DNA from 2 places in the Paenalcaligenes sp. Me131 genome. Region 1 is predicted to be linked to the other one. Evidence: predicted binding sites of a transcription regulator. Region 1 holds the regulator's gene; the other holds the start of a gene.
The links. The regulator FliA, encoded in region 1, starts transcription of late flagellar genes. The targets are predictions, from matches to a motif close to CTAAAGTTTNNNNNNNNNNNGCCGNTA.

Region 1 (9,255 bases):
GATTGGCTGAGCCTTCGTGTTGTTGCTTGCGTTGAATTAGCCAGTCCAGCGGCACATTTTGCCACGCCTCACCGCGCCATTGGAATTGCTGGTTGGCCAGTACTTCCAGTTGCTGGCGTATGAGCAATGCCTGCGGAGAGTCGCTACTATCTGCAGCGGCTAGCGTGGCACTGGTGTGTGCGGTAGGTGCAGAGCTGGTCTCGGGCTTGGCCTGCTGTGCGCGTTGTGATGTGTTCTGTGCCGTGTCGTTAGCTAACTGGTTTTGTGGTTGCTGTGTGAGGGTATGCAGCGAACCTTGGCCAAAGGCAAAGCGAGCAAGCTGTGCTTCATAGAACATGCCGCTGTGCTGAACGGTTTGCTGTAGCCCCTTCAAGAAGGTTTGCGCTAATGCTGTGGTGTCTAGCTGTTGCAGCAGCGTTGTAGAAGCAACGGCTGGGCGCATGAGTTGTGTGCTAGCGGCAGGTTGTTCGGTAGCGGGTGACGAGGGGGAAGGCTGCGCCTGGGGCGAGCTTACCGTATGCGAACGTGCTTGCGAGAGAGCAGCCTGCAGTAGGGTGCGCAGGTCACCATTGTTTACCAACGGTTGGCGTCCCTGTAGCCCTTGTTTGACCTCTGGGTAGCGATCAATGATTTGCAAAATGGTTTGCGCGGCTCTACCCAGAGTGGTGGGGGCGGATTTGGTTGCTGAAGTGCTGGTGTGTCGCAGTAGCGATTCTATCGCTGCTTGCCTATTTAGGCTGACATCTTGTTTAAGCTGTTGCTGTTTGCCTTGTTGCGCATGGCGAGTGGCCTGCTCCACGCTTTGCTGTGGGTGGCGAGACGTCGTGTTTTCACTGCGTTGATTGCGCTCTGGGTGCTGCGTTTGGCTGACGGCATCCGGTCTAGCACCCGAGCTGATGTTGCTTTGTTGGCCAAGGGTATTACCCAGTGCCGCATCTAGACGCTGTATCAGTAGAGTGCCTAGAGGGGAGTGACCACCTATGCTCATAGATGACTAGCGGTGTTGGGGTAGTACGTTTGTAGAATGTTTTGTTGGCGTTTCATGTTGCCTAGAAGCTTATCCAAACGTTTTAGTTCAGGTGTGGCTAGGTGGCGTATTTGAGCATCGTCTTCAAGTATGCGTGATAGCAGTTCGCGTCTGGCTTCGCGGTCGCTGCTCGTTAGCGCATCCATCGTGCGCAAGCAATCTACCGCTTCAATGTAGCGTTCGCTGAGTGTAAACACCTCATCCCAAGCATTAAGCTGTGCTTGTTGCAGCATGCTGCTGGTGATGTTTGCAATAGTTTCGTACTGTTGCAGTAGGGTGGGGTTGTTGGTGCTCATGATGGTAGTGCTCGGTGTAGAAGTGCCTGTCAACAGAGGGGTAGCCTCTTTAGGCGCGTTGTGGATCAACAGCGGTAACCCAAGCTTGCCCAAGCTCTTCTAGTAGCTTGTCAGCGGTATCGAGTTTGGTGCGGTCAGCATCCAAGTTTGCACGTAGTAAATGGTGCAGAATAATGTCGTAAGCAGCGATGAGGTTTTGTGCAACCTCACCACCTTTTTCGGTGTTTACGGCCGTTTTTAAGCCGCTGTCAACAATGTCTATAGCTTTAGAAATAGCCTTGCCTCGTTCGGCAATGTTGTTTTTCTCAAAATGCAGTTTGGCTTGAAGTATGGCGGCTCTAGCCCCCTGAAACAATAAAGTGATCAGGCGTTCTGGGGAAGCGCTAAGAACTTCTGTTTCCAGACCTATATTGGCATAGGTCTGTACCGAGCGTTGGCCGTAGCCGCGTCTAGTGGGGGCGTAAGTCATAACTATTTCTTGTCGTTCATATTGCCAAGCATGGACAACTGCTGGCTGAGGTAGTCGCTGATGCCGCCCATTTGGCTCATCATTTTGTCCAAGTTGGAGAATTGCTTTCTATAGGCTTCCATCGTGGTTTCGATGCGAGCCTCAGCAACTTTCATTTGTTTATCAATATCTTTGATGCTTTTGGTGATGTTGTCATTGGTGACAGCGAGCAAACCGTCTTTTTTCTTTAAGTAGGTTTCGGTGCTGTCTACCAGACGCTGCCCAATACCCTCTTTGCCTGAGAACAGGCGAGCGAGATCCTGGCTGTTATCTTTTAGGGCGGCATCCAGTTTCTTCTGGTCTACCTCCATCATACCTGTGCTGAGGTTGATGGTGATCCCCGCTTGCGACAGGTTGCGCACTTCACCGGTACTGAGGTTGTGGCTAATGGCATTACGTATATCAGATTGAATACGTCGAGGCAGTGCTTCACCGGTTAAGGCGCTACCTTGCTGGGCATCCAGGTCGTATTTGGTTTGTGACGCAATGGTACTGATGACATTGTTGTAGGCAGTCACAAACTCTTGGATGGTTTTGTTGGTGGCAGCGTCATCACGCGATAAGGCAAGACGGGTAAGTTTGCCATTTTCGCTACCAGCAGTGGTTTGGTTTAGCGTAAGGGTCACACCCTCTACCGCATTTTCAACCGTATTGCTCTGGCTGGTGATCTCGATGCCATCAATCGTGAGCTCAGCGTTTTGGGCTTTTCGCTCGATGTAAGAGTTAGTGTTGTTATCCGCGTCAAAACCTAGAAAGTCGTTTAGTTGTTCGTTGTCTTTGACTTCAATTTTGCTAACGGCGTTACCTACACCGGTTTTGGTAGAACTAATGACCAGATGGGTTTGGCCGTCACCCGCATTAATCATCGTAGCGCTAATGCCCAGTTTGGGGTCGCTGTTGATGGCCTTCACCATGCCTTCCATGGTGTTGTCAAAACCGGCTAAGTCTACTTCGTGTGTGTCGCCATTTTCCATGGTGACACTAATCTTGCCGCCTTCTTGATCACTAAGTACTCTCTCGCGATCATCCGTTTTGGTAAGGCGTTGGGAAGTAGCGAGGTTTTTGATCTCTATTTCGTAGGAGCCTGGAATGGCGTTACTGTTTGCTTTTGCTGTGACAGCATCATTAGAGGCGGTAAATTTGAATGCGCTGAAAACATCAGGATCAGCCAGCTTTTTACCTGCGCCTTGCAAACTATCTAAGGAGCCTTTTAATACGCTGTAGCCAGATAGGCGTGCTTCAGCCGCCGTTTTACGGTTCTGAATAAGCGCTAGTGACTGGTTTTCTACCTTGCGCAGGTCAGCCAGAATTTTGTCTACCGGTAGGCCTGAGCCTACACCAACGGATGAAATTGCCATGAATCGAGCTCCTTGTTCTGTATTGTGCCTGAGTCAGTCTGTTTACAAAGCGACTGTTAGCGTGCCTAAAGTTCCTTAGATCAATGGTTTCGCTACCATTTATGCCGTAGTGCTGATGCCTTTGCCTTGGAATTGAGCAATCATTTTGGCGACTGCCATGACTGCTTCAGAGGGGACTGTGCGAATCACTTCACCACTGTCGTTGTCCACGATAGAGAGCACGATGCGCTGCGTGTCAGGGTCTATGTCAAAGCGCAAGCCCGTAGACCATGCCTGCATATCTTGATTCAGCGTTTCTAACGCTTTATCGAGTGTGCTTTTCTCCCACTCAGACTCATAAGCAGTAGGTTTGCCAAAAGGAGTAGGGTGTTTATCAGCCGTGGATTTCTCGGTGGCTGCTGATTCAGTCACGGTGACCGCTGCATCAACCTCTGTCACGGCATCCGACTCCAGACTTTGCTGAGCGGAAGTTAACGCCGTTGAGGAAAGCGATAAGGTGTGTCCTGTAGGGTTGATCATGCGATGTCTCCGATCCGGGACGGTTAGCACAGGGCAAGCATGAGGGCTGCCAGTAAAGGTATAAGGAATCTATAGGGCTTAACGGATCACAGCGAAGAATCTTTAGCGGCCCTTAAAGGGCAATGGCAGAGCTAATGATGCGAATAGGCGTGAAAATCTGCGCTTGATTCATAGACCTCAAATGTGGTGTAGGCCTGAGAATAGCTAAATTATGTGTAAGCATTCCCGGATCTATCACACATGACCGCATCAGAAAACGCTTTGATCGAGAAGTATGCGCCGCTCGTAAGACGACAGGCGCTTCTGCTCGTGTCGCGTCTGCCGTCCAGCGTAGAGCTGGATGATCTTATCCAGGCCGGTATGATCGGCTTGCTGGATGCCGTTAGGCGTTATCAAGTGATGGTAGAGGCTCAGTTTGAGACTTATGCTGTGACCCGTATACGCGGCGCTATGGTCGATGAGTTACGCAGCCAAGACTGGTTGCCTCGTAGTGTGCGTACCAAAGCACGCCAAATTGATAATGCCGTCACTGTACTGCGCCAGCAGTTAATGCGCGAGCCACTAGAGTCTGAAATCGCAGAGCAGTTAGATCTCACTATCGATCAGTATTACCAACTGCTAGAAGAAGCCAGCGGCGTGCAAGTGTTGCACTACGAGGACTTAGCACGACGCGAAGAAGGAACGGGCGACGCCTTAGAGTTTCTTTCGGGGGGCGCAAAGCCGTCTTCACCTTTGGAAAACCCGCTGTCACAGCTAGAGTCGCAAGCGTTACGTGGTGCGTTGATATCGGCTATTGATCAGTTACCAGAACGCGAAAAACTACTGTTGTCGTTGCAGTTCGAGCAAGACCTGAATCAAAAAGAAATAGCGATGGTGATGGAAGTCACTGAGGGTAGGGTGTCGCAATTGCGCAGTCAGGCTATTGCCCGCATTCGTGCGGCGCTATCGCGAGAGCAATGGGAGTACTCCCCCGGTAGTGTGGAGTACTCCGCATTGCTGTAATGCGGTCGCATTACTATTTCTTCATGGCCGCTTCTAAGGCGTTAGCCAACTCTACTACAGACGCTGCATAAAAGTAGCTGCGGTTGTAGTGGGTAATGGAAAAGAAGCTAGGGGTGGCAACGCGGTACTCAACGGTTCCGCGAGGCTCATCCACCAAATTCACAATACCCAACGGTACAGATGCCAGTGCGCCAGGGGCTGGTTGGTTAGGGTAGAGCGTGTTCCAGTTCAGCGTGGCTTCTAGTCCGCCTGTTACCAAGCTATCTGGTTGTGCGGGTAGCGCTACATCTAAAAAGGCAGGTTGGCCTACCACCCAGCCGTGTTCTAACAAAAAGTTGGCAATAGAGGCGCTGACATCAGCAATAGAATCGTGCAAATTAATGTTGCCGTTGTTATCACCATCTTTGGCGTAACGCAGCAAACTGCCCGGCATAAATTGTGGCAAGCCCATTGCACCGGCAAACGACCCCTCAACAGTGCTGGCATCCAATATACCGGCTTGGTGTAGGTAAATTAGGTCTGCCAGTTGATTGCGGAAAAGCTCGCCGCGTTCTGGACGGCTATCGTCGGGGTAGCTAAAGCCTAAGGTGCTCAGCACTTCCAGCACATTGAAGTCGCCCGTGTATTTACCATACAGCGTTTCTACACCAATGATGGCAACTAATATAGAAGCAGGCACACCGTATTGTTGTTCGGCTTTGGCCAAGGTTTCGGCATGGTTGCGCCAGAATGTGACGCCTTCACGTATGCGAATAGGCTCTACAAAGCGATTGCGGTAGGTGACCCAGCTTTTTTTGATGCGACCTTTGCTAGGCGCCATCAGTTTGGCTGCGGTGGCATTGTATTTGGCCTGTTGCAAGAGAGAAGTGGTCAAGGCAACAGGGATTTGACGCTGGGCCTCTAGTGCTTGCGCCCACTCTAAAGCCCAAGGCTGCAGTGTGCCGTCGGCGCGTACTGGCGGTTGGCGTCTGGCAGCGCTGGAGCTCCCCGCATTTAAATCTTCATAAATAACGAGCTCGCGATGATCCGAGTTCACCGTGGTAACGGGGGAGGCGGGGGCGCTCACGCTAGAGGGCGTAGCAGCAGTATCGGTTGCAGGAGTGGAGTGCGGTGAGGCACAGCCCGTTAACAGGGCGAGTAATAGGCAGCTTCGTAGAATAGTCACGGCGATAGGCATGATGGCGGTTCCTTCAAGACCCACTATGTTACTGGTTTTGCGTGACGACTGTATATGTCGAAACCGTAAAAGTTCGGTACTGACATTGTGAGTAAAACTGCAGTCATTGTGATAATTTTGCAGTATAAGCGCTGCAGATTTAGGTATAGTGATAGGTTGGGTATGGTGATTTGCAATCACTCAAACTATGAGTGCCATTGAAATTTGTTTAAAAGTGTTTTGGAGATAACCGGATGAAAGTCTTGGTACCCGTGAAGCGCGTCGTTGATTACAATGTAAAAGTACGCGTGAAATCTGATCAAAGCGATGTAGATATCGCTAACGTCAAAATGTCGATGAACCCCTTTGACGAGATTGCTGTTGAAGAGGCTGTACGTCTGAGAGAACAAGGCGTGGTCAGTGAAGTGATTGCAGTGTCATGCGGTGTGACAGCTTGCCAAGAAACCTTGCGTACAGCGATGGCCATTGGTGCAGATCGCGCTATCTTGGTTGAAACCGATGCTGAACTGCAGCCTTTGGCCGTATCCAAACTGTTGAAAGCAGTGGTGGATAAAGAGCAGCCACAGTTGGTGATTCTAGGCAAACAAGCGATTGACGACGACGCTAACCAAACAGGCCAGATGCTGGCTGCTTTGTTGGATTGGCCACAAGCTACCTTTGCAAGCAAAGTAGAGCTGGCAGCTGATTCCGTACAGGTAACGCGTGAAGTAGATGGCGGTCTGGAAACGCTGAAACTGACTCTGCCTGCTGTTATCACTACCGATTTGCGCTTGAATGAGCCGCGTTATGTCACGCTGCCAAACATCATGAAAGCGAAGAAAAAGCCTTTGGAAACCATCAAGCCTGAAGACGTTGGGGTTGATGTGAGCCCGCGCTTGAAGACACTGCAAGTCAGCGAACCACCTGCACGTGCTGCAGGGGTGATCGTGGCAGATGTAGCTGCCTTGGTTGAAAAACTGAAAAACGAAGCAAAGGTGATCTAAGTCATGGCTATTCTTGTAATTGCAGAACACAACAACGAAAGCTTGAACGTTGCGACTCTGAATACGGTTGCAGCAGCAGCTAAGATTGGTGGTGATATCCACGTTTTGGTAGCCGGTCACAATGCTAAAGCCGCTGCAGATAGCGCTGCTAAAGTAGCTGGCGTAAGCAAAGTGCTGTTGGCTGACGATGCTAGCTTGACAGATGGCTTGGCTGAAAACGTAGCCGCACAAGTGCTGGCAGTGGCTGGTGATTACAGCCACATTCTGTTCCCAGCTACGTCTTCCGGTAAAAACGTTGCGCCTCGCGTAGCGGCTAAACTGGATGTGGCTCAGGTGTCCGATATCATCGCTGTAGAGTCCGCTGATACGTTCAAGCGTCCAATCTACGCAGGTAACGCGATTGCTACAGTGCAGTCTTTGGATGCTAAAAAAGTGATTACAGTGCGTACTACCGCATTTGATCCTCAAGCAGCCGAAGGCGGTTCTGCCTCTGTTGAAAGCGTTGGTGCTGCGGCTAATTCCGGTAAGTCACAATTTGTGGGCCGTGAAGTAGCGAAGAGCGACAGACCTGAACTGACTGCCGCATCCATCGTGGTGACGGGTGGTCGTGGTATGGGTAGTGCCGACAACTTTAAACTGCTAGAGCCTTTGGCTGACAAGCTGGGTGCTGCGATTGGTGCATCTCGTGCAGCAGTTGATGCGGGTTACGCTCCTAACGACTGGCAAGTGGGTCAAACAGGTAAGATCGTTGCTCCGCAGTTGTACGTGGCCTTTGGTGTGTCTGGCGCGATTCAGCACTTGGCTGGCATGAAAGACTCCAAAGTCATCGTGGCAGTTAATAAAGATGCTGAAGCACCGATTTTTGGTGTGGCAGACTACGGTCTGGTGGCAGATTTGTTCACCGTACTGCCTGAGTTAGAATCTGCACTGTAATGGTGTTGTTTCGCTTTACGCAGTAGAAAAAGCCCCACGAGTTATGTGGGGCTTTTTTGTTTTTGCAGCAAACAATGCCACTATAAGTTTATTTCTACTAGTTATTTGTAAGTGCTTTTTAATGCTGGGAGAATATATTCATTCTAAGCCGCTGTCAGGCGGCTTATTCATAGATGCATGAAGATGACCAAGGAGTGATTTATGGCTACATTGCGTTTGGGTGACATTGCCCCTGATTTTGAACAGGAATCTTCCGCTGGCAAGATTCGTTTCCATGAGTTCCTTGGCGATAGCTGGGGCGTTTTGTTTTCTCACCCTGCTGACTTCACACCGGTTTGCACGACCGAGTTGGGTTACACCGCTAAGCTGGCTGATGAGTTTGCCAAGCGCGGTGTAAAAGTGATCGCCGTATCGGTGGATGGCAATGACTCACACAAAGAGTGGATTGCTGACATTAACGATACTCAGAAAACGACGGTGAATTTCCCTATTCTGGCTGACGAAGACCGTAAAGTTTCCGAGCTGTACGACATGATTCATCCTAACGCCAGCACCACTGTGACTGTGCGTTCTGTGTTCATTATTGATCCGGCCAAAAAAGTACGTTTGACTATTACTTACCCAGCCAGCACAGGCCGCAATTTCAACGAAATTCTGCGTGTGATTGATTCCTTGCAACTGACAGACAGTCACAGTGTGGCTACGCCAGTGAACTGGGAAGATGGCCAAGATGTGATCATCGTGCCATCACTGAAAGACCCAGAAGTGATTAAGCAGAAGTTTCCTAAAGGCTATACCGAAGTACGTCCTTACTTGCGTATTACCCCGCAGCCTAATAAGTAATACGTAGACGCTTGCTTGCTACGCAGTTCAACCCTCTGTGGTGCTATACGCCACAGAGGGTTTTTTTATACTTGCGCTTTTTGCTGTTAATCTATACAGTACTGTATAATTAAACAGTTAATTGAGGTGCGTTATGTCTTTCACTACGTATAGAGAACAACAGAGTCACAGCGTGTCATCCCATATGCGTTCTACAGTCTTAGAGACTTCTTTTCCTGTAAAGAAAAACTGTTATTTGACCGCTAAGCGTTCCCAGCGCAATTCCAAAATACTGGATGTTTGCTTGGTTGCTTTGTGGGGTGTCTCTATTCCCGGTTTGATGTGGCTAGGTGCGTATAGCGGTCTATAAGCCGTTAGGGTACTAATGCTGTCCACTCAGGCGTACGGAATTTTTGATCAGCCAGTTGTTCGGCACGGTGTAGTGTGTCGGCATCCAGTGATACTTCTTCCAATGGGGCGAGTTTTCTGAACTGCTCTATCATGCAGTTAATAATGGCTTCACGTTCCAGTCCGGTTTGGCTGCGTAAGGGGTCCACGCGTTTTTTGGCGCTAGTCGTGCCTTTGTCCGATAGTTTTTCTTTGCCAATGCGCAGTACATCCAGCATTTTG
Region 2 (9,255 bases), 940 kb from region 1:
TCCAGCCAAAGTCGCTTACGTGGCTAAAAAGCTGTACGACATGGGCTGCTACGAAGTGTCCTTAGGTGACACCATCGGTACGGGTACGCCAGAACGTATTCGTACCGTGTTGAAGCACTGTATTGATATGATTCCTGTTGCGGCCTTAGCGGGTCACTACCACGACACGTACGGTATGGCGATTGCGAACATCTATGCGTCGCTAGACCTAGGTTTGCGCAGCTTTGATGCGTCGGTAGCAGGTTTGGGCGGCTGTCCGTATGCCAAAGGCGCATCCGGTAACGTAGCGACTGAAGACGTAGTGTATTTGTTAGACGGTTTGGGTTTACAAACCGGCGTTAACAAAGAAGCTATGCTCAGAGCAGGGCAGTACATTAGCCAAGTGTTGAATCGTCAAAACCAGTCCCGATTTGTACAGGCAACCTGCTCCGTATAAGTCTATATTCTGTTTGCAGTACCAGAAGGGCCCACAACCATGTTGTGGGCTTTTTTTGTTGGTAAAAGTCAATCTGTGAATGCTGATAGGCAGCCAAGGGAATCCCTTATACCGAAAGAGTGATTTTGCTCGTAGCATCATGCCGAAATGAGGAAGTCGCGGTTTCACCGCAGGGCACATGCTTTACCCAAACCTTGGTGTTGAGGCAGACGTATTTACATTAACCAGCAATAAAGACCTTAAGGATGCTGCCATGCTGCAATTCTATTTAGTATTTGTAGGCATTACGTTGTTCGTGAACGGTGTACGAATCTATAACAGTTACGCCACGGATACGAACAAACATATAGGCATTAAAGATGCCGCCGTGGTGAATTTATTTACTGGCGTTATGGGTGTGGTGTTGCTGACAGTCATGGTGGTGCGTTCGACCACCACGGGGGATAGTCTGGCACCGGCTGCGTATTCCGGGTTGTTTGTGCTGACCTATATTTGGTTGGCCATCAATGCGTTTACGGGGGCAGATGGTAAGGCCTTTGGTTGGTTCTGTTTGTTGGTGCCGTTTATTGGTATACCCGTGGCCATTTTGACTTTCTTGTCGGCGGTGACGGGTTTTGAGTATTGGATGGTGTTTAGCTGGTTGGCATGGTCAGTGCTGTGGTTTATGTTCTTTTTGCTGTTAGTGTGCCAGTTGCCTATAGGTAGGCTGACGGGTGTGGTGACGGCAGCGCAAGGGATTACGACGGCGTTGATGCCGGCGTTGTTGAACTTTTGGGGCATTATTTAAGGGTAGGGTGTTCAGGTTGGCTACGAGGGGAAGTTGAGAGAATCGACTTCCCCGTTTGTTTTTACGTTGTTCATGTAGCAGATCATCGGGGTGGGAGATCTGCTGTCATAGGCTCTCCATAGCATGATGAAGTCGTCTATATTGAGAGTGAAAGCCCGCTTATCAACGACTGTCTGCCGTAGCCTTAGGCTGCGAAAGTATTTTTTAATTTGTACACCAAATAAAAAAATACTTCCCTCCGCCTTCCCTTCATAGCTTGCCACGAGCTTTAGATAGGTCGCTACTGGGGGTTAAGTGTATTTCTGTAGTAGAAACATGAGGAAGGGGAGTGCGTTGCAACTGTTGACTCCCTTAGTTAGCGCTGATGGAAAGCCCCATTGCGTAGTGCTGCATAGGGCCTCACGCAAGAATGCCCAGATCTCGACGTTAGTAAGCCTATATGTAGCGACACATACAGAGAGGGTCATTCTCAAGAAAGGGCAGTAAACCTATCAGTATCAGCATCATCGGGGGACGGAGAGGAAACTTTTTTGATTTGGTGGTCAAATCACAAAAAGTATTCCTGCAGTCCCCAGCGTGTGCGATGAATATGGCAATAGCATCGGTCTTCCCAGAACAGAGGGCCTAGACGTAGGAAAAATCCTAAAGTGGCTAGGAATTTGTCAGCAGCACTTAAGAAAAAAAAACGGCTGCCGTTATCACAACAGCAACGTGCTCAGGCTGGGTTTTAACAGGTTGATCACGTGATGGGAGCAGAAAAATTTTGTGATGCCCCCTAAAGCTTTAGTGATGTATGTCGTAAACAAGTTAATACAGGAAATAGCGCAGCACCCACCACTACCGTGATGGTTAAGGCGCTACCTAAACAGGGCTTTCCTGATTAACTAGCAGTTAAGTGCTGCAATTTTCCTCAAACAGGAGTCATTCATGTCTGTTATTAATACTAACTACTTGGCGCTGGTTTCTCAGAACAACCTGACCAAATCCCAAAACTCCCTGGGCACCGCTATTGAGCGTTTGTCCTCCGGTCTGCGTATCAACAGCGCAAAAGACGACGCTGCTGGTCAAGCCATCGCTAACCGTTTCACAGCCAACATCAATGGTCTGACACAAGCTGCTCGTAACGCTAACGACGGTATTTCCGTTGCGCAGACAACAGAAGGCGCGTTGAACGAAATCAACGAAAACTTGCAGCGTATCCGTACACTGACAGTTCAAGCAACTACAGGTTCGAACTCTGATACAGACTTGGCTTCTATCCAAGCTGAAATTGGTGAGCGTTTGAACGAAATCAACCGTGTATCTGAGCAAACTCAGTTTAACGGTGTGAAAGTTCTGGCAAAAGATGACACCTTGACTGTACAAGTTGGTGCTCATGATGGTGAGAAAATTGATATCAATTTAAAGCAGATTGATAGCTCGACTTTAAAGCTGGGCACTTTTAGTGTACGTAGCACTGTACTGGACACAGAGATCGACCAAGCTCACGGTCTCAAAGATAAACAGTCTCCTGCTGTAGATGTAGATGATGCTGATATCAAGATCCAGAAAGGTGGAAAGGATGTAGATGATCTGGACGCATCAGATATCAAGGCCGATGCTAAAGGGAATTTATACATCAAAGTTGATAATGAGTGGCACCATGCGACTGCTAAAGTGACTGATGGTAAACCTGCAGTTGGTAATGTTGGTGATACGGGTTATGTGCCGGCTGAAAAACCAACAGCAGTCGTTTCTATTGGTGCTAAAGCTACGAATATTGTTACCGATGAGGCTGATGTTGTAACTAAAACAACAGATCCTTTGGCTGCGTTGGATAATGCATTGCAGCAAGTAGACTCACTGCGTTCAGAGCTGGGTGCTGTACAAAACCGCTTCCAGTCCACTATCGCTAACCTGAACAACACTGTGAACAACTTGTCCGCAGCACGTTCACGTATCGAAGATGCTGACTATGCTGTTGAAGTGTCCAACATGACACGTGCACAGATTCTGCAACAAGCTGGTACTTCTGTGTTGGCTCAAGCTAACCAAGTTCCACAAACTGTTCTGTCCTTGCTGCGTTAATCTTAACGATAGCAATGCAGATCAGATGGGCAACTTCGGTTGCCCAGCAGTAAAAAGCCTCCAAGGTTTCTTGGAGGCTTTTTTGTATTCGGGATTCGCCCGCAGGCAAAGACGGTGTGGTGTTTCGCTTAGCGTAGTAGCAAGCAGATGATGAGTGATGAGTTTGAGGAGGCGTAAAAAGTTACGCCGAACGAGCAGGGCGGATCAGCCTCCATTCTTTATAAATGCGCTGCAAATCGCGTGCACCATTAAGCAACACTTTAGGCCCATTCCAATCCAGATAAAGTTGCTGGTAACGCTTTCTATTTTTAGGCGTGGCAATCAGTAGATGCTTAATCATGCTCCACTTGATACTGTCTTGAGAGCCCTCTAACGAGCCTATATGTCCGGGTTCAAACAAGCAGCGGCGTAGGTATCTAGTTAGACTTAGCGCCGTAGAAATCTCCATCACAATGATCCCCGTGGCGCGATCTAAGCGTTGTGGCATGCTGACTGAGTAATTACCTTCCATGATCCAGCGGTCTGCTTCTATGGCTGCATCGTGCAAGGCTAGAAACTCGTGGGTGGGTCTAGGTACCCAGTTGCTATGAGGTTGATGATACAACTGATCCAGGTGTGTCAGCGGGATATGCTGTTGCTGGCTGATGGCGGCAGCTAACGTAGACTTTCCGCTGTTTGAAGGGCCTATGATGCAGATACGAGGGCCAAGCTGAGCAAGAGTCATGAAAGCAGTAAAAAGCAGCGAATGGTTGTGAGCGTATGAACAAACTACGAGGGCCGGCAGTAGATAAGCGTGAGCGTTATCTAAAGAGCGTTGACCGGATTCGGCAGGCTTTTTAGAATGCCAGCCAGATCGTTAATGATGACTGCAAAGGAATACATAGCATGATACATCCAGCTCCAAAAGTTGTGGTGGTAGGTGGCGGGATTATGGGGGCTTGTATAGCGTGGAATCTGGCCAAAGCGGGTGCGAAGGTACTGGTGCTAGAGCAGCATGCCGAGCCTGCCAAAGGTGCCACGCAGTGGTCTTATGGCTGGGTAGGAACTGCCAGCGTGTTGCCTAGTGAGGCTCCTCAGGCTTTTGCGCTCAAACAGACAGCCTTGCGTGAGTTTTCAGCATTGGAAAAAGAGCTAGGCACATTGCCCTATGCAGCATATGGAGCGCTGGTCTGGGGTGAGAACGATGAAGAAACTCACCAACTTGTGGCGGAGCAGCAAGCGGTGGGGGTCAGCATGTCACTCATGGATCAGGCGGCTATTCGTCAGTTAGAGCCTAGTCTCACGACGCCGCCTCGGTATGCCGCGTGGGCACCTGATGACTTTGCGATAGAGCCTATTATGCTGACTCAGCAGCTTTTGGATGCAGCTAAGGGTTTGGGGGCGGAGGTGCGCTACAACACGGTTGTAGAGCGTTTGCTGGTACAAGGGGATACTGTTCTGGGTGTTACTACCACTCAGGGCGACATATCGGCTCAGGCTGTGGTGCTCGCCAATGGGGTTGCGGTCAAGACATTGCTAAGTGATGTGGGTGTAGATGCACCAGTGTATGAGGCGCCTGCGTTCTTAATGCGGTGGCAAACGGATGATGCAGTTGTACGCCACTTAGTCTGTGCCAACGATCTAGAACTTAGACCTGATTTGCAGGGCGGTATTGTCATTGCAACAGATTACCCAGAAGAAGGGGAGGCAGGTTTAGAGGCATTGGTGCAAACGGTTAAAACACGATTGCAGCAGCTACTAACTCCTGCCCCTAGTCTGGAGCTGCGCGGTATGGCCGGGGCGAGACGCCCTCTAGTAAAGGGCGGTATGCCTTATAGAAAGAAACTATCAAACCTTACCAATTTGTACACCTTGGTGGCACACCCTGGCATTATTTTGTCACCGTATCTAGCACGTTTGTCTGCGCAAGAGATAATGGATGGTATTTAGTTTTTAACTATAGGGGTTTATAAAAAATGATATCTTATGGTCTATTATTTTTTATATTTATATAGCTTCTATTGCTATTGGTTTTGATCTTTGTTTTTACTATTTTGTTTTTCTAAAGAGGCTCTTTCTCTTTCCTGAATGCGCTGCCTATTGATGGCAAGGGCTTCTTCGGTTGGCGTCCAATCACTCCAGTAATGGTCAGGTATGAGTGGGAAGTCCGCTCGCTCTACTCCTGTGAACGATGGGTTGTATTCTCGCCTTTTCATCTCAGCAATCAGGGCTGCGTGGCGTTTTTGTAGATAGCCTAGTCGTGTGTAAAAGAAGAGCACATGCCCTTTTCCTAGGGTGTAAGTCTCTGGTTGTAATAGCTTTGTTCGCTTGGTGGATTTTTCAGCTAACGCAAACACACGGGGAAGCTCTCGGTACTCGGCAACCAAGTGAGGGCCGCTTAGCTCTTCTACGGGTACACAGTTGATACGGGTCACAGCGTTGTTCCTGGCATAGTAGTGGGGGATAAGACTAGGTAGGTTTTGTTATTTTGATTAATTAGTATTTTTGTTCTATTTTTTACTCATTTAATAATATGGTTTTTCCTCTTTTTGTTACAAATTTATCTGTTTATCCTTTGTTTGGAATCTTGTGAGATATTTACAATTTCTTGTTACTGTTTTTGTGAGAATTATTGTGATTTGTCAAAAAGGTTTTTAATATAGGTGCTAAGGTTCTAATCATGGATTGATTGTACTTGTACATTATTAGGAGGAAATATGTTTCTATCCTCAGGCTGGTGGTCATTGTGGATGCATATCATTGCGTTTGATGTGGTAGTTCTGCTGACGGTGTTTTCCTTTGTGGGTATGGTGAAACTCAGCAGAAAAAAACACTGATGCTGTAATGCCTTGCGATGGCTAAAACCTAGTGATACAGCACGGCATCGTAGCGTGATGAGAACAAGATAAATGAGACTGCATCTATACCGAAAAAGCTGCCTAGTAGGCAGCTTTTTTATTGTGTGTACGAATGGGTGAGGTTAGTCGTCGTAGTGCAAGTCGTCAGGCGATACATTGCGATAATCAGGCTCGGGCAGTATGGGCAGCCTATATGCTTTGATGCTGTGCTGTTGAAGCAGCAGTGCTTTAACTGCTCTATGCATACCATCAATCACCTTACCCTCTGGGCAGACAATAATTGGGTAAGCTAGGTCAGCGGCTTGTACTAATGTCATATGGTTAGCGATGGATCGGCAAGTGGGCTTATCACCACCTAGGTCATACCAATAGGCTTCATCCAACTCAGTAATCTATGCCAGAGGAAGTTCTTCGATGGGCAGGTCTTGGGTAAGTGCTAGCAGTTTGTTGACGTCCCAGATCAAGACATCAGAGCCTTGCTGGCGAAAGTGATATTGTTGGCGCATGAGTAATACGGGCTAACGATACACCATGTGCACACGCAGTCAGTAAGCGCTATGCGTGCACAGTAGGGCGTACTGTTTATTTGCTGGCTGAGGCGTTGCTGTCTGTTTTGTTTTCAGCGTTGTCAGCATCCACGGTTTCTTGAAAGTCTTTGGCGAGCTGATCAAAACAAGCTAAGCGTTTAGTGCCGTCTTCCATTGCGGAACAGTTGGCTAAGGCCTCTTGTATATCGGTAGCGTGTGCGGCAGGAACCCACAGTAGTACCAGAGCCAGTGCCGACAGAGTTTTTTTCATGGTGATTCCTTTGTGCTGTGTGCCATAAGGGCTTGATGACTAAAGTGTCACTATACCGTACTGCTTCTAGTGTGGTCATGCGGGCTTTGGTAAAGCGCTACGCCACGGTGGCCTCGCTATTCTCCGCACACGTTGACCACGTCTTGCAGTGCGTCGTTGGCCCCTTGCGTCGTAAACGTCGCCATTAATAATTGGCCGTTTTCTGTTTGTGCTTCAATGGTAACGGTGGGCGCAGTAAGTAGGCTAACAAATAGCTGATTGCCGTCAGAGGGGTAAATGAGCGTGCGTTGATCAGCCGACACCTCCCAGCGTGATTCTACTGTGTTATCAGCAGGGGCCGTGGTGTAACGTACTGTCATGCCTTCACCTGTGAGCGGTTGGCCCCAGTACAGATTCACGATGGTGTGATAGCGGCTGCATAGCAGTGTCAGGATGGCGGGCTGCTGCTGCGCTGTAGCGGATGAGCGCAAACTGGCATAGGGAAAGCGTTGCCCAGTGTAAGGATCTACGCTGTGGCCAGTAGACCAACCATTGGGTTCAGCAGAGGGGGCAGGAGTGACAGCAGCAGTATTAGTCTGGGTATTTGTCGCGTCTGGATAAGCGGTGCGAGAGGGCTGCGCACTAACCTGCGAGGCAAGAGGAAACAAGAGCAGTAAGGGCAGTGCGCGTAATAGCATTCTTATACGCCTTGAGGGGGTAAAACGTCACCATAAAGCACTGAGTAATTGCCTGACAAGAGCGTATATACAAAGAGGGCTTCCCTAAGGAAGCCCTCTTTGAGGCTAGACTACCAACTGTCAGAAACTGAAAGTGTAGTAGTCCTTCTATGCCGACTCATCATCATGAAAGAATCATAACGTTTTCTACAGGATTATGTCTATGAAATTTATTTCTTGTAGTGCGTAAAAATGTTGCGTTGTGTTGACGAAATAGTAAGCTTTACAGTGCTTGTGGTGATTTTTTAGCTGTAAGGACTATCGAATATTCTGCTTATCTGCCATGATTATGGAGGGATATTTTTCCCTGAGTACATTTAGGAAAGACATTGAAAACAGAAACTGGTATCGTAAAGTGGTTCAATAACGAGAAAGGCTACGGCTTCATTACACCTGAAAACGGTGGTAAAGATCTCTTTGCTCACCACAGCGAAATCCAAGGGGCAGGATACAAGTCTCTTGATGAAAACCAACGTGTATCATTCGAAGTTGGTCAAGGCCAAAAAGGTCCTTGCGCTACGAACATCCAAAAAATTTAATGCATGCCTAACGTTTCGGCGTTAGTAATCATCGAATTTAAAAGCCAGACCTATGTATGTAGTGCTGGCTTTTTTGTTGCCTAAAATAGTTGGTTAGGTAGGGGAACTCCCGCTGTGTAGCAATGTCTACACTCGGTGCTTGTCATGGCAGAGGCTATACCTTTGCTGGCGTTTTACATAGGGCTGGTTTTGGCGTTGGCCAAGTTGAGCTTGATTGATGCAGCGCTAGTTGCCAGCCTAATCGTGATGGTTATGATTTCCGGTTATGAGAACTTTGTCAGCCGATTTGATGATGCCAACACCGATGTATCCTTCTTGGGCAAGTTGGATGCCGGTAGTTTGAAAATCAAAGTGGCGTCTTCTATTGTCGCTATGTCCTCTATATATCTGCTGCAGATTTTCTTGAATGCCAACAAGTACGAGAATGACAAGCTAATGTGGTACACCATCATACATTTGGCTTTTGTAGTCTCTGCGGTAATGTTGGGTGTGTTGGAGAAAATCATGGCTAAAGATAAGCTATTACCTAGCAAGCTATAAGTAAGATCCACCCTGAAAAAGCACGCCATAGGCGTGCTTTTTTATGCCCTACGAGTGTTCTATGTACTCTCGTGCCATAGCGTGGGCAGGGTTGGCACATAGAACGGTAGAATACGGCATTGCGATAGGACAGGGGCTACGAGGCAACTGAGGGTGAAGTAGTCCATAGTGTGAGATGACGACTACACAATATAAAGAGGGATGGTATGAAGCTTATAGCGGTAGTAGTGGCTTTGATCAGTGGTGCATTGTTACCTGCAGTCGTGTCAGCACGGACCACCGAGGAAAAATGCACCATCATCGCTGACGTCGCAGAGTCTATTATGCTAGGTAGGCAGGCGGGGGCTGATAAGAATGCTGTCTTAGAGAAAGTGCAGGTACCGGGCGAGCCAGATATATCTTTGCTGTTTGAGATTATGGTGCAAGAGGCTTACAGCACAGACCGTGTGAGTAACCCAAAGCAGAGGCAGCAACTCAGTAGCGAGTTCGCGCAGCAGTGGAAAATCACCTGTTTACGAGAGTTGTCTGCACTATA

Region 2: a site for FliA is predicted at 1,999-2,025, ahead of ACLPHM_RS05135 (FliC/FljB family flagellin). Genes of this name have one in related genera too.

The regions. Positions count from the first base shown of each region.
Region 1 is NZ_JBKQGY010000001.1:127,249-136,503, forward strand. Features, by position in the region: gene fliK (flagellar hook-length control protein FliK) at 1-988, opposite strand, end outside; gene ACLPHM_RS00655 (flagellar protein FliT) at 985-1,323, opposite strand; gene fliS (flagellar export chaperone FliS) at 1,373-1,792, opposite strand; gene fliD (flagellar filament capping protein FliD) at 1,795-3,189, opposite strand; gene ACLPHM_RS00670 (flagellar protein FlaG) at 3,289-3,708, opposite strand; gene ACLPHM_RS00675 (RNA polymerase sigma factor FliA) at 3,949-4,710, shown strand; gene mltB (lytic murein transglycosylase B) at 4,724-5,887, opposite strand; gene ACLPHM_RS00685 (electron transfer flavoprotein subunit beta/FixA family protein) at 6,121-6,870, shown strand; gene ACLPHM_RS00690 (electron transfer flavoprotein subunit alpha/FixB family protein) at 6,874-7,803, shown strand; gene ACLPHM_RS00695 (peroxiredoxin) at 8,005-8,646, shown strand; gene ACLPHM_RS00700 (lipoate--protein ligase family protein) at 9,000-9,255, opposite strand, start outside.
Region 2 is NZ_JBKQGY010000001.1:1,064,001-1,073,255, reverse strand. Features, by position in the region: gene ACLPHM_RS05145 (hydroxymethylglutaryl-CoA lyase) at 1-436, shown strand, start outside; gene ACLPHM_RS05140 (AmiS/UreI family transporter) at 690-1,223, shown strand; gene ACLPHM_RS05135 (FliC/FljB family flagellin) at 2,151-3,290, shown strand; gene ACLPHM_RS05130 (P-loop NTPase family protein) at 3,472-4,014, opposite strand; gene ACLPHM_RS05125 (NAD(P)/FAD-dependent oxidoreductase) at 4,176-5,219, shown strand; gene ACLPHM_RS05120 (pyrimidine dimer DNA glycosylase/endonuclease V) at 5,294-5,704, opposite strand; gene ACLPHM_RS05115 (hypothetical protein) at 6,250-6,510, opposite strand; gene ACLPHM_RS05110 (hypothetical protein) at 6,710-6,925, opposite strand; gene ACLPHM_RS05105 (hypothetical protein) at 7,042-7,602, opposite strand; gene ACLPHM_RS05100 (cold-shock protein) at 7,971-8,180, shown strand; gene ACLPHM_RS05095 (YqhA family protein) at 8,325-8,720, shown strand; gene ACLPHM_RS05090 (hypothetical protein) at 8,927-9,255, shown strand, end outside.